Regions from separate parts of the Bacillus sp. ISL-46 genome, predicted to be linked through region 1. Evidence: riboswitches for the same ligand, from Rfam matches in the RefSeq annotation. Region 1 holds a riboswitch; each other region holds the start of a gene.
What was found. A riboswitch is a leader RNA that binds a small molecule or an ion and turns the genes downstream of it on or off. The one in region 1 is predicted to bind S-adenosylmethionine.
Positions count from the first base shown of each region.

Region 1 (3,199 bases):
TTAAATATTTGTGCCTGCTAATTGACCTGTTGAAAAGCCAATATATTTTAACTTGACTAGAAAAGCAATCCGAGTTGGATTGCTTTTTCTATATTAAAGTGTTTCTTTTACAGTTGCTATGAAAGCAGTAAGATTTTTGATTTCTTTTCGTTGTTTGATTAGGACTTTCCCAAGACCTAGTGTTTTCTGTTTTGCAGTGAATCTAGTTTGAGCATCCTCGATCCCATCTAAATCAGCAACATGAGCAAGACCAATTGTCCTTCTGATTAATTCGCAGCCGGCAAAGCCGATCGAGTCCTCAAAAAACTTAGTTAAATTATAGTTTAGAAAGGTAGAGGATTTAGCGTAATCGTCTTTATTCTCCGTATTCCATAATAGTGTAAATTGATCCTCAAATACACTCCATACCGTTTCAATATGATTGAGGAATAGATCACGTTCTTCAACATTTGCTATTACCTGGAAGAGAAGATTTGCAATTACTTGGCCGATATCAAATCCAGCTGGTCCGTAGAAAGAAAATTCGGGATCGATTACTTTTGTTTCATAATTATCGGCAAAAACACTTCCGGTATGAAGATCACCATGGAGGAGAACTTCAGCCTCTGTTAAAAAGCATTTCTTCAAAATATTTACATGAAACTTTAGTTCATCATCCTGCCAAAGCTCTTCGACGACAGGACGCAGTCCTTCCTCGAAATCGTTGGTTTCTGCATCAATAAAAGGATCGGTGAAGATTAAATCTTCAGTTATTTTGCAAAGCTCGGGATTGATAAACTGTTGTACATATTCCTTTTTTACGGAAGGGGTTAATCCGTAATCAGAAGTGTAAAATAATGTTTTTGCAAGATATTCACCTAGATGCTTTGAAATTAATGGATAGGTTTCTCCTTTGATAAAGCCAGTTCTTGCGATTGACAGATGGGAAAGGTCCTCCATTACGGTTACAGCTAGGACATCATCTGTGAAAAAAACTTGGGGCACATAATCTGGAGCAATCTGTCCGAAAATTTTTAAGGCATCCGCTTCAATCTTTGCTCTTTTCAAAGTTAATGGCCAGCTTTCGCCAACTACCTTTGCATAAGGGAGAGCTTGTTTGATAATAACACTTTTTCCATCTAATTCTTCAACAATATGAAAGACTAGATTGAGATTCCCATCGCCAATCTCCTTGCAGGAAAGTTTTGCATGCTGGTCAAAAATTTTCAACTCAAGTGCCAGTTCAACTGCACTCTCGTTTGTTAAAGGCTGGTATGTTTTTTGTTTTAGTAGACTCATTATGGTTCCTCCTCGTTTTTGGGAGGCTTAATTATGCACGCAGGCACTAAAAAAGCCTCTTTCTCATCTGAAAGAGGCTGATAGACAATATTGTCTGTCGCACCTCTTATCTCTCAGAAAGATAATCCTTCTGTTGGAATTAGCACCGTGCCTTAAAGGGGGATCCCCGGCGCAAAAAGCGCCCCATTTCAATGGGTTTCCGGTCGGTTGCTGGGCTTCAAAGGGCCAAATCCCTCAGCCAGCTCATGATAAGAGAAAATCTATTTAACTGGTAAAAATCATATCAGTAACAAAGAGAAAGTGTCAATATTTTTTGAAAATTATTATTTATAGAATTCTGGTTTTCTATCCGTGAAAATAGGAATTTGCTTACGGACCTCCTTGACTATGTCCATCTCAATTTCAGCCGATAGGATTTCTTCCTTCATTCCAGCCTCAGCAATAACCTCACCCCACGGGTCAATAATCATCGAGTGACCAGCAAAATGGTTATTCGGGTCATTTCCAGAACGGTTACAGGCAATTACATAACATTGATTTTCAATTGCTCTTGCAATTAAAAGGGCCCTCCAGTGGGACAATCTAGGTGCAGGCCATTCGGCCACAACAAACAGTGCTTCTGCACCTTCGGATGTGTGAGCGCGTATCCACTCTGGAAACCGGATATCATAACAGATAGCCCCAGCAAAATGGTGATTATCAAGTTGAAAAAGTCCCTTCTCGGCGCCAGGCTCTAAGAAAACATGCTCATTCATGAGTTTAAAAAGATGTAGTTTACTATACCGGTGTACAAGCGTGCCATCTTTATTGATGATGAGGAGAGTATTTTTTACTCCTGTTTCTTCACGGTTCGCAACTGAGCCGCCAACGAAATGAACCTGATTTTGTTGTGCTGCTTTTCTGAGAAATTCAATCGTTTGTACTGCTTTTGGGTCTGCAATTTCATTCAGGCGCGTCAAGTCATATCCCGTTGTCCATAGTTCCGGAAGGACAATGATATCGGGTTGTTCAGTCAGTGCATTTTCAATGAGTCTTTCGGCAGTTTGGTAGTTTTTATTGGGATCACCGAAGACGATATCCATTTGCAGACATGAAATTTTTAATTTCACGAATCTTCACCTCGTTTGAAATTTCGGAATTTTTTCTTTACAAGCCGTTATAAAAGTTATATCATTTGTGACTAGAATTTCACAATGATTCTTATAAAAAATTAAGCAGGTGAGAACAATGAAGCAATTTCCTCCATCAGAATTATTAACTAGTCTTCCGAAGCAATTTTTTGCTTCACTTGTTAAAAAAGTAGGGGAATATATTTCACAAGGGTTTGATGTGATTAATTTAGGGCAAGGCAACCCTGATCAGCCAACGCCTTCTCATATTGTTAAAAAACTTCAAGATGCAGCAGCGAATCCATTAAATCATAAATATTCTCCTTTTCAGGGACATCGTTATTTAAAACAGGCTGCCGCTGATTTTTATTTAAGAGAATATGGAGTGACCATTGATCCGGATAAAGAAGTGGCGATTTTGTTTGGGGGTAAAGCAGGACTTGTCGAAATTCCTCAATGCATATTAAATCCGGGGGATACCATCCTTGTACCTGACCCCGGTTACCCGGATTATTGGTCTGGGGTTGCTCTTGCAAAAGCTGAAATGGTTACGATGCCGTTACGAGAGGAAAATAACTTTCTACCGGATTATTGCGAACTGGATAAGTCTGTTTTATCAAAAGCAAAGTTAATGTTCCTCAATTATCCTAATAATCCAACAGGAGCTACAGCTACTCATGAATTATTTAATGAGACTATTAAGCTAGCTAGAGATCATGATATTTGTGTTGTTCATGATTTTGCCTATGGTGCTATTGGTTTCGATGGTGAAAAACCAATAAGTTTTATGCAGGTTGAAGGGGCTAAAGAGG
Region 1 is NZ_JAGGQR010000027.1:92,590-95,788, forward strand. Features, by position in the region: gene mtnK (S-methyl-5-thioribose kinase) at 94-1,278, opposite strand; SAM riboswitch class I at 1,382-1,533, opposite strand; gene J7E67_RS15490 (carbon-nitrogen family hydrolase) at 1,602-2,387, opposite strand; gene J7E67_RS15495 (pyridoxal phosphate-dependent aminotransferase) at 2,506-3,199, shown strand, end outside.

Region 2 (3,199 bases), on a different contig from region 1:
CTTTCATTTGCAACCCTGCTTTTTGGTGTCCAATCCTCAAAACCTTGTAAAGGAACATAACTATAGGTGTATAATTTTTTATTCTTTTTGCCTAGAGAATTAGCTGCAAAGCTTGCAACTGATCCTGAATCTAAACCACCGCTTAGATGGGCTCCTACTTTATGAAAGGTACGAATACGATCATTTACAGCCCTCTGAAAAATGTCTTTAAAAGCCTCTTCATATTCAAAGTTTGACTTTAATTGCAATTTTTCTCCTTCAGGCAACTTACAATATCTTGAAATATTTAATTTTCCCTTTACCATTTTTATAGAATGAGACGGAGGGATTTGCTGGATATCCTGAAAAACTGTTGAAGAAGGATCTACAGATTCGAACATACCTGGATTGGCCAAAAACTCTGCTATCCAATTCTCATTTAGTTTTTTCTCTATATAGGACAATTTCAACAATGGGTGAATAACTGTGCTAAATGCAAACCTTTGATGATTATGATGAAAATAGAGTGTCCTATTTCCTGAAAAATCCCTAGCCCCAAAAAGCTGCTGCTTTCTTTCATCCCAAATCATAAAGGCAAAATCACCAACCAAATACTTAGGTGATTCTTCTCCCCATTTATAATAAGAAAGTAAAATTAATTCGCTATCAGTGATATTTTTTCTCTTTCTATTATCAATTTGTAATTTTTCAAATAATTCGACCCTATTATCTATAATCGCATCGGCGGTTATCGCTAACTTTCGTTCATAATCATAATAAGGAAGTTTTTCACCTACTGACTCAGGTGTAATCCACTGTGCATGGCAACCAAGGAAGACTTTGTCACTATGCCAAGTTTGAATATCATCAGCCGGATATTTTTCTAGTTCTTTCATTATTCGATTTCCGTGCTCTAGATTGATAGGTTCATCGTTTAAATGATAAATTCCGGCTATCGCGCTCATCATTTCCTCCTGCCAGGCTAACAAATTTCATATTATCTATTACTTTAAAGTTTTTTATTAGTTCATTAAAAAGAACACTTAGACCATACTTAAGTTCAGGGAAATTCATTCGAATCAAAAGTCCCTAATTTTTGAATTATTTTTTAAGTTAAATAGTCTAAAATCTAATTAATCTTATAACTTATTACCTATATAATATTCCATATAAGTTCTTTATTACGAACATCCGATAAACTTATAATATAGCCTCATACTATCAGTGTCAACTATTTTTCATAAAGGAAGATTATATTTTAATGATCCGATATTTAACTCTAATTTCAACATTATTATATGGATTTATAAAAAGTAATTGACACTCCCATGGAATTGTAGTAAATTTTATAAATAATCTAAATATTACTTTCTTATCAAGAGAGGTTGAGGGAATGGCCCTGCGACACCTCAGCAACCATCAATGGCTCGCTATTGAAAAGGTGCTAAGTCCTGCAAATTATTCGCTAATTTGCGAGATAAGAAGAATGACAAATGTGTAATCTGACAAAAGTCTTCTTCTTATAGAAGACTTTTTTTATTTATATAAAACGAGGAGTGTGCATAATGTACAAAATTGAAACGAAACTTGCCCAAATTGGAAATCGCAGTGAAACAACAACTGGAACCGTAAATCCTCCTGTATACTTCTCAACAGCCTTCCGGCATGAGGGAATTGGACAATCAACTGGATTTGACTATACACGCACAGGAAATCCAACACGCCAGCTCCTTGAGAAAACAATCGCTGATTTAGAGAGTGCTGATCAGGGATTTGCATGCAGTTCTGGTATGGCTGCTATTCAACTTATCCTTGCTCTATTTGAATCTGGTGACGAATGGATCGTTAGTGAAGATTTGTATGGAGGTACCTACCGTCTATTAGAAAAGGGCTATAAAAAATGGGGCTTAACTACTCAATATGTGAATACCTGTTGTCCGGAAGAGATTGAAAAGAAAATTACCCCGCAAACAAAAGCTATTTTCTTAGAAACACCAACCAATCCGCTTATGCAGGAATCTGATATTGCGGCAGTTTCAAAAATTGCCAAACAGCACGGATTATTATTAATCGTGGATAACACTTTCTATACTCCACTGTTACAGCAGCCGATAACCCTTGGCGCCGATATTGTTATCCACAGTGCAACGAAATACTTAGGAGGTCATAATGATGTCCTTGCTGGTCTAGTAGTCGCAAAAGGAAAAGAACTTTGTGAAGCATTGGCCTTTCATCATAACGGTGCCGGAGCGGTTTTAAGTCCATTCGATTCTTGGCTATTAATGCGCGGAATGAAAACATTGTCCCTTCGAATGGAGAGACATGAAAAAAATGCAAAGAATATCGTTGAATTTCTTTCCAAGCATGGTGCAGTTACAGATGTGCTCTACCCAGGACGTGGTGGAATGGTTTCATTTAGAATAAAGGAAGAAAAATGGGTTAATCCATTTTTACAAGGGTTAGGGCTGATCAGTTTTGCGGAAAGTTTAGGTGGTACAGAAAGTTTTATTACCTATCCGGCAACACAAACTCATGCCGATATTCCAGAAGAAATTCGAATTCAAGCAGGTGTCTGCAATCGTTTATTACGTTTTTCCGTTGGAATTGAGGATTCACAAGATATAATTGAAGATTTGCAAAAAGCTTTTGCCCATGTTCAAGAAGGAGTGATTGCATAATGGCACACGAAGAGTATACCTTTGAAACCAGGCTCCTTCATAATAAGCATAAAATTGATCCCACAACTGGAGCAGTTAGTGTACCCATTCAACATGCATCCACTTTCCATCAATCTGATTTCGATCAGTTTGGCAAATACGATTATGGCCGTAGTTTAAATCCGACAAGGGAAGCACTTGAAGATGTGATTGCGGAACTCGAGGGCGGGATAAAAGGATTTGCCTTTGCATCCGGCATGGCCGCCATTTCGACGGCATTTCTCCTGCTTTCTGCCGGGGATCATATTGTCATTACGGAAGATGTCTATGGTGGTACGTTTCGAATGGTCACAGAGGTTCTTACGCGGCTCGGAATTGAACATACCTTCGTCGATATGACGAATTTAAATGAAGTAAAACAAGCCATTCAGGCAAATACAAAAGCGTTTTATGTGGAAACACCATCGAATCCATTAATGAAAGTGACTGACATTAAGGCAATTAGCAATTTAGCTAAGGAAACGGGCGCGTTAACATTTGTCGATAACACATTCCTTACCCCT
Region 2 is NZ_JAGGQR010000020.1:42,925-46,123, forward strand. Features, by position in the region: gene J7E67_RS13130 (asparagine synthase-related protein) at 1-944, opposite strand, end outside; SAM riboswitch class I at 1,349-1,463, shown strand; gene J7E67_RS13135 (methionine biosynthesis PLP-dependent protein) at 1,545-2,657, shown strand; gene metC (cystathionine beta-lyase) at 2,657-3,199, shown strand, end outside.
Region 2: linked by a shared signal. The riboswitch ahead of J7E67_RS13135 (methionine biosynthesis PLP-dependent protein) and the one ahead of mtnK (S-methyl-5-thioribose kinase) in region 1 are both predicted to bind S-adenosylmethionine.

Region 3 (3,199 bases), on a different contig from region 1:
GCATTGTGCTCAAGTATTTTTTCACCGAGCATTTCTGCGTAACGAGTCGCAGGCAGCGGCAGGAATGGAGCACCAAAGCAAGTGGAGAAGGTAGCTTGTGGTGACGTTATTCCACGCTCTGTTCCGGCTAGTTTTGAGGTGTAGCCACTTAAAAAGTGATACATTGCTTGTTCCTTTGTTAATTTTGAAATTGGAGGCAAGACACCGAATGCATCAGCGGTTAAAAAGACAATCGTATTTGGATGGCCAGCGATACTTGGTTGAACAATATTATCAATTGCGTCAATCGGATAAGCGGCACGTGTATTTTCGGTCAACGTTCCATCATCATAATCAGAGATTCTTGATTCCTGATTCAATGTTACATTTTCTAGGACAGTTCCAAAGCGGATGGCATCAAAGATTTGCGGCTCCTTTTCACGAGAAAGATTGATACATTTTGCGTAGCAGCCCCCCTCGATATTAAAGACACCATTGGAGGACCAACCGTGCTCATCATCACCAATTAATCGACGATTGGAATCCGCTGATAAGGTTGTTTTGCCAGTTCCAGACAAGCCAAAGAATAAAGCAACATCGCCTTCAATCCCAACATTGGCAGAACAGTGCATCGAAAAAATATTGTTTTCAGGCAGTAAATAATTCATTACAGAAAAAATCGACTTTTTCATTTCCCCTGCGTATTCTGTACCACCTATTAAAACAATTCTTTTTTCAAAAGAAATCATAATAAAAGCTTCCGAGTTGGTACCATCGATAGCCGGATCTGCCTTGAAATTAGGTGCAGAAATAACGGTAAATCCAGCATCATGGGCAAGTAGTTCATCATCCGACGGGCGAATAAATAACTGGTGTACAAATAAATTTTGCCAAGCTAATTCATTTACCACTTGGATGGATAAACGTGATTTTTTATCAGCACCCGCAAATCCTTTAAAAACAAAAATCTCATTTTTCTGTTGTAAATAATTAATGACCTTTTGATAAAGCTTTGTAAAAACCGGCTCTGAAATTGGTTGATTGGTAGTTCCCCATTCAATTTTGTCTTTAGTTGAATCTTCTAAAACAATGAATTTATCCTGTGGAGACCGGCCAGTATACTTTCCAGTAGCGACACTAATTGCTCCCGTAGAAGTTAATGCTCCTTCATGACGGGTTAAGACTTTCTCAACTAATTGAGGAACAGATAATTGCACATGAACATGACTTTCATTTAACAATTGATTTAATTCATTAGGAGTATCAACAGAATTCATTTAATGAGACCTTCCTTTATTTCGTTTTTAGGTTGTTAATAATATAAAAAGTATAACACATTAGCTGAATTGATGTATCCTATTTAACTGGATTTATATATTATAAAACTTTAATTGAAGATATAAAAAAAATTTATAAAAGATACTAACATATTTCGTATATTTCCCATTTTGTTGAAAAACATTTCTTAAAAAATTCATTGACATTGTTGGGCAGTGTGATATTATTCTAAGTTGAACGGATACTCTCTTATCCTGAGCTGGTGGAGGGACAGGCCCAATGAAACCCAGCAACCTGCAGTATGAAAAGATTGACCACTTAAAAGGTCCTTTTCAGGATGCGAAGGTGCTAATCTGACGCAAGGCTTTGACCTTGAACGATAAGAGCGAAAGGCCCGGAACAACCTTTCCTCTCTGGTAAGGTTTTTTGTTTTGTATAAGTCCTTTATGAAAAGAGTCTCTAATAAAAATCCTTTGTTTATTACATACTAAGGGAATGAGTACCGTATCAAATTCTCGATGTTTAAGGAAGTATTCCTGTAACCTTCCTAAAACCTCGATTATCTCATATTATAGGAGGAATTCAGATGTCAACAAAACGTCGTTTGTTCACTTCTGAATCAGTTACTGAGGGTCATCCTGATAAGATCTGTGACCAAATTTCTGATTCCATTTTAGATGCTATTTTAGCAAGGGATGCTAATGCCCGGGTTGCGGCTGAAACTTCAGTAACAACAGGACTAGTGCTAGTAGCAGGAGAAATCACCACATCTACCTACGTGGATATTCCAAAAATTGTTCGTGAAACGATTAAAAACATCGGCTACAATCGGGCGAAATTCGGTTTTGACTCAGAAACCTGTGCTGTTTTAACATCTATTGATGAACAGTCTCCAGATATCGCGATGGGTGTTGACCAAGCTTTGGAAGCGCGTGAAGGTCAAATGTCTGATGAACAAATCGAAGCAATTGGTGCAGGGGACCAAGGTTTAATGTTTGGTTTTGCTTGTAATGAAACAAAAGAGCTTATGCCTCTTCCCATTTCACTAGCGCACAAACTTGCTCGCCGTTTAACAGAAGTACGTAAAGATAAGGTTCTTGATTACTTACGTCCAGACGGAAAAACACAAGTAACGGTTGAATATGATGAGAACGATAAACCAGTACGCATTGATACGATTGTTATTTCCACTCAACACAATCCTGAAGTTGAGTTAGAGCAAATTCAACGTAACTTGAAGGAATATGTTATTAATCCGGTAGTTCCAAAAGAATTAATCGATGAAAAGACAAAATACTTTATTAATCCAACCGGCCGTTTCGTTATTGGCGGACCACAAGGGGATGCTGGCTTAACAGGTCGTAAAATCATCGTTGATACGTATGGTGGATATGCTCGCCATGGCGGTGGTGCCTTCTCTGGTAAGGATCCTACAAAAGTGGACCGTTCAGCTGCCTACGCAGCACGTTATGTTGCCAAAAATATCGTTGCTGCTGGCCTTGCTGATAAGGTAGAAGTTCAACTTGCCTATGCAATTGGAGTTGCTAGACCCGTTTCGATTGCAGTTGATACGTTTGGTACAGGTAAATTGAGCGAAGACGTGTTAGTTGACCTAGTAAGTGAAAACTTCGACCTTCGCCCTGCAGGTATCATTAATATGTTGGATCTTCGTCGCCCAATTTACCAACAAACAGCAGCTTATGGTCACTTTGGCCGTACAGATGTGGATCTTCCTTGGGAGCGCACAGATAAAGTAGAAACATTACGCCAACAAGCAAATCTATAAATAGAAAAGCAAAAGCGCCTTGGCGCTGGAGCTAGACAATACAAAGGGAGTTACATACTACATGTAACTCCTGTTTTTATTCGTACGTCTATTTACCTGTACAGTAACAAATAATTGAAAAAATGAAGTGTTTAAGCAGGTCTAAAGAAGTGAAAA
Region 3 is NZ_JAGGQR010000077.1:4,950-8,148, forward strand. Features, by position in the region: gene pckA (phosphoenolpyruvate carboxykinase (ATP)) at 1-1,256, opposite strand, end outside; SAM riboswitch class I at 1,504-1,643, shown strand; gene metK (methionine adenosyltransferase) at 1,844-3,043, shown strand.
Region 3: linked by a shared signal. The riboswitch ahead of metK (methionine adenosyltransferase) and the one ahead of mtnK (S-methyl-5-thioribose kinase) in region 1 are both predicted to bind S-adenosylmethionine.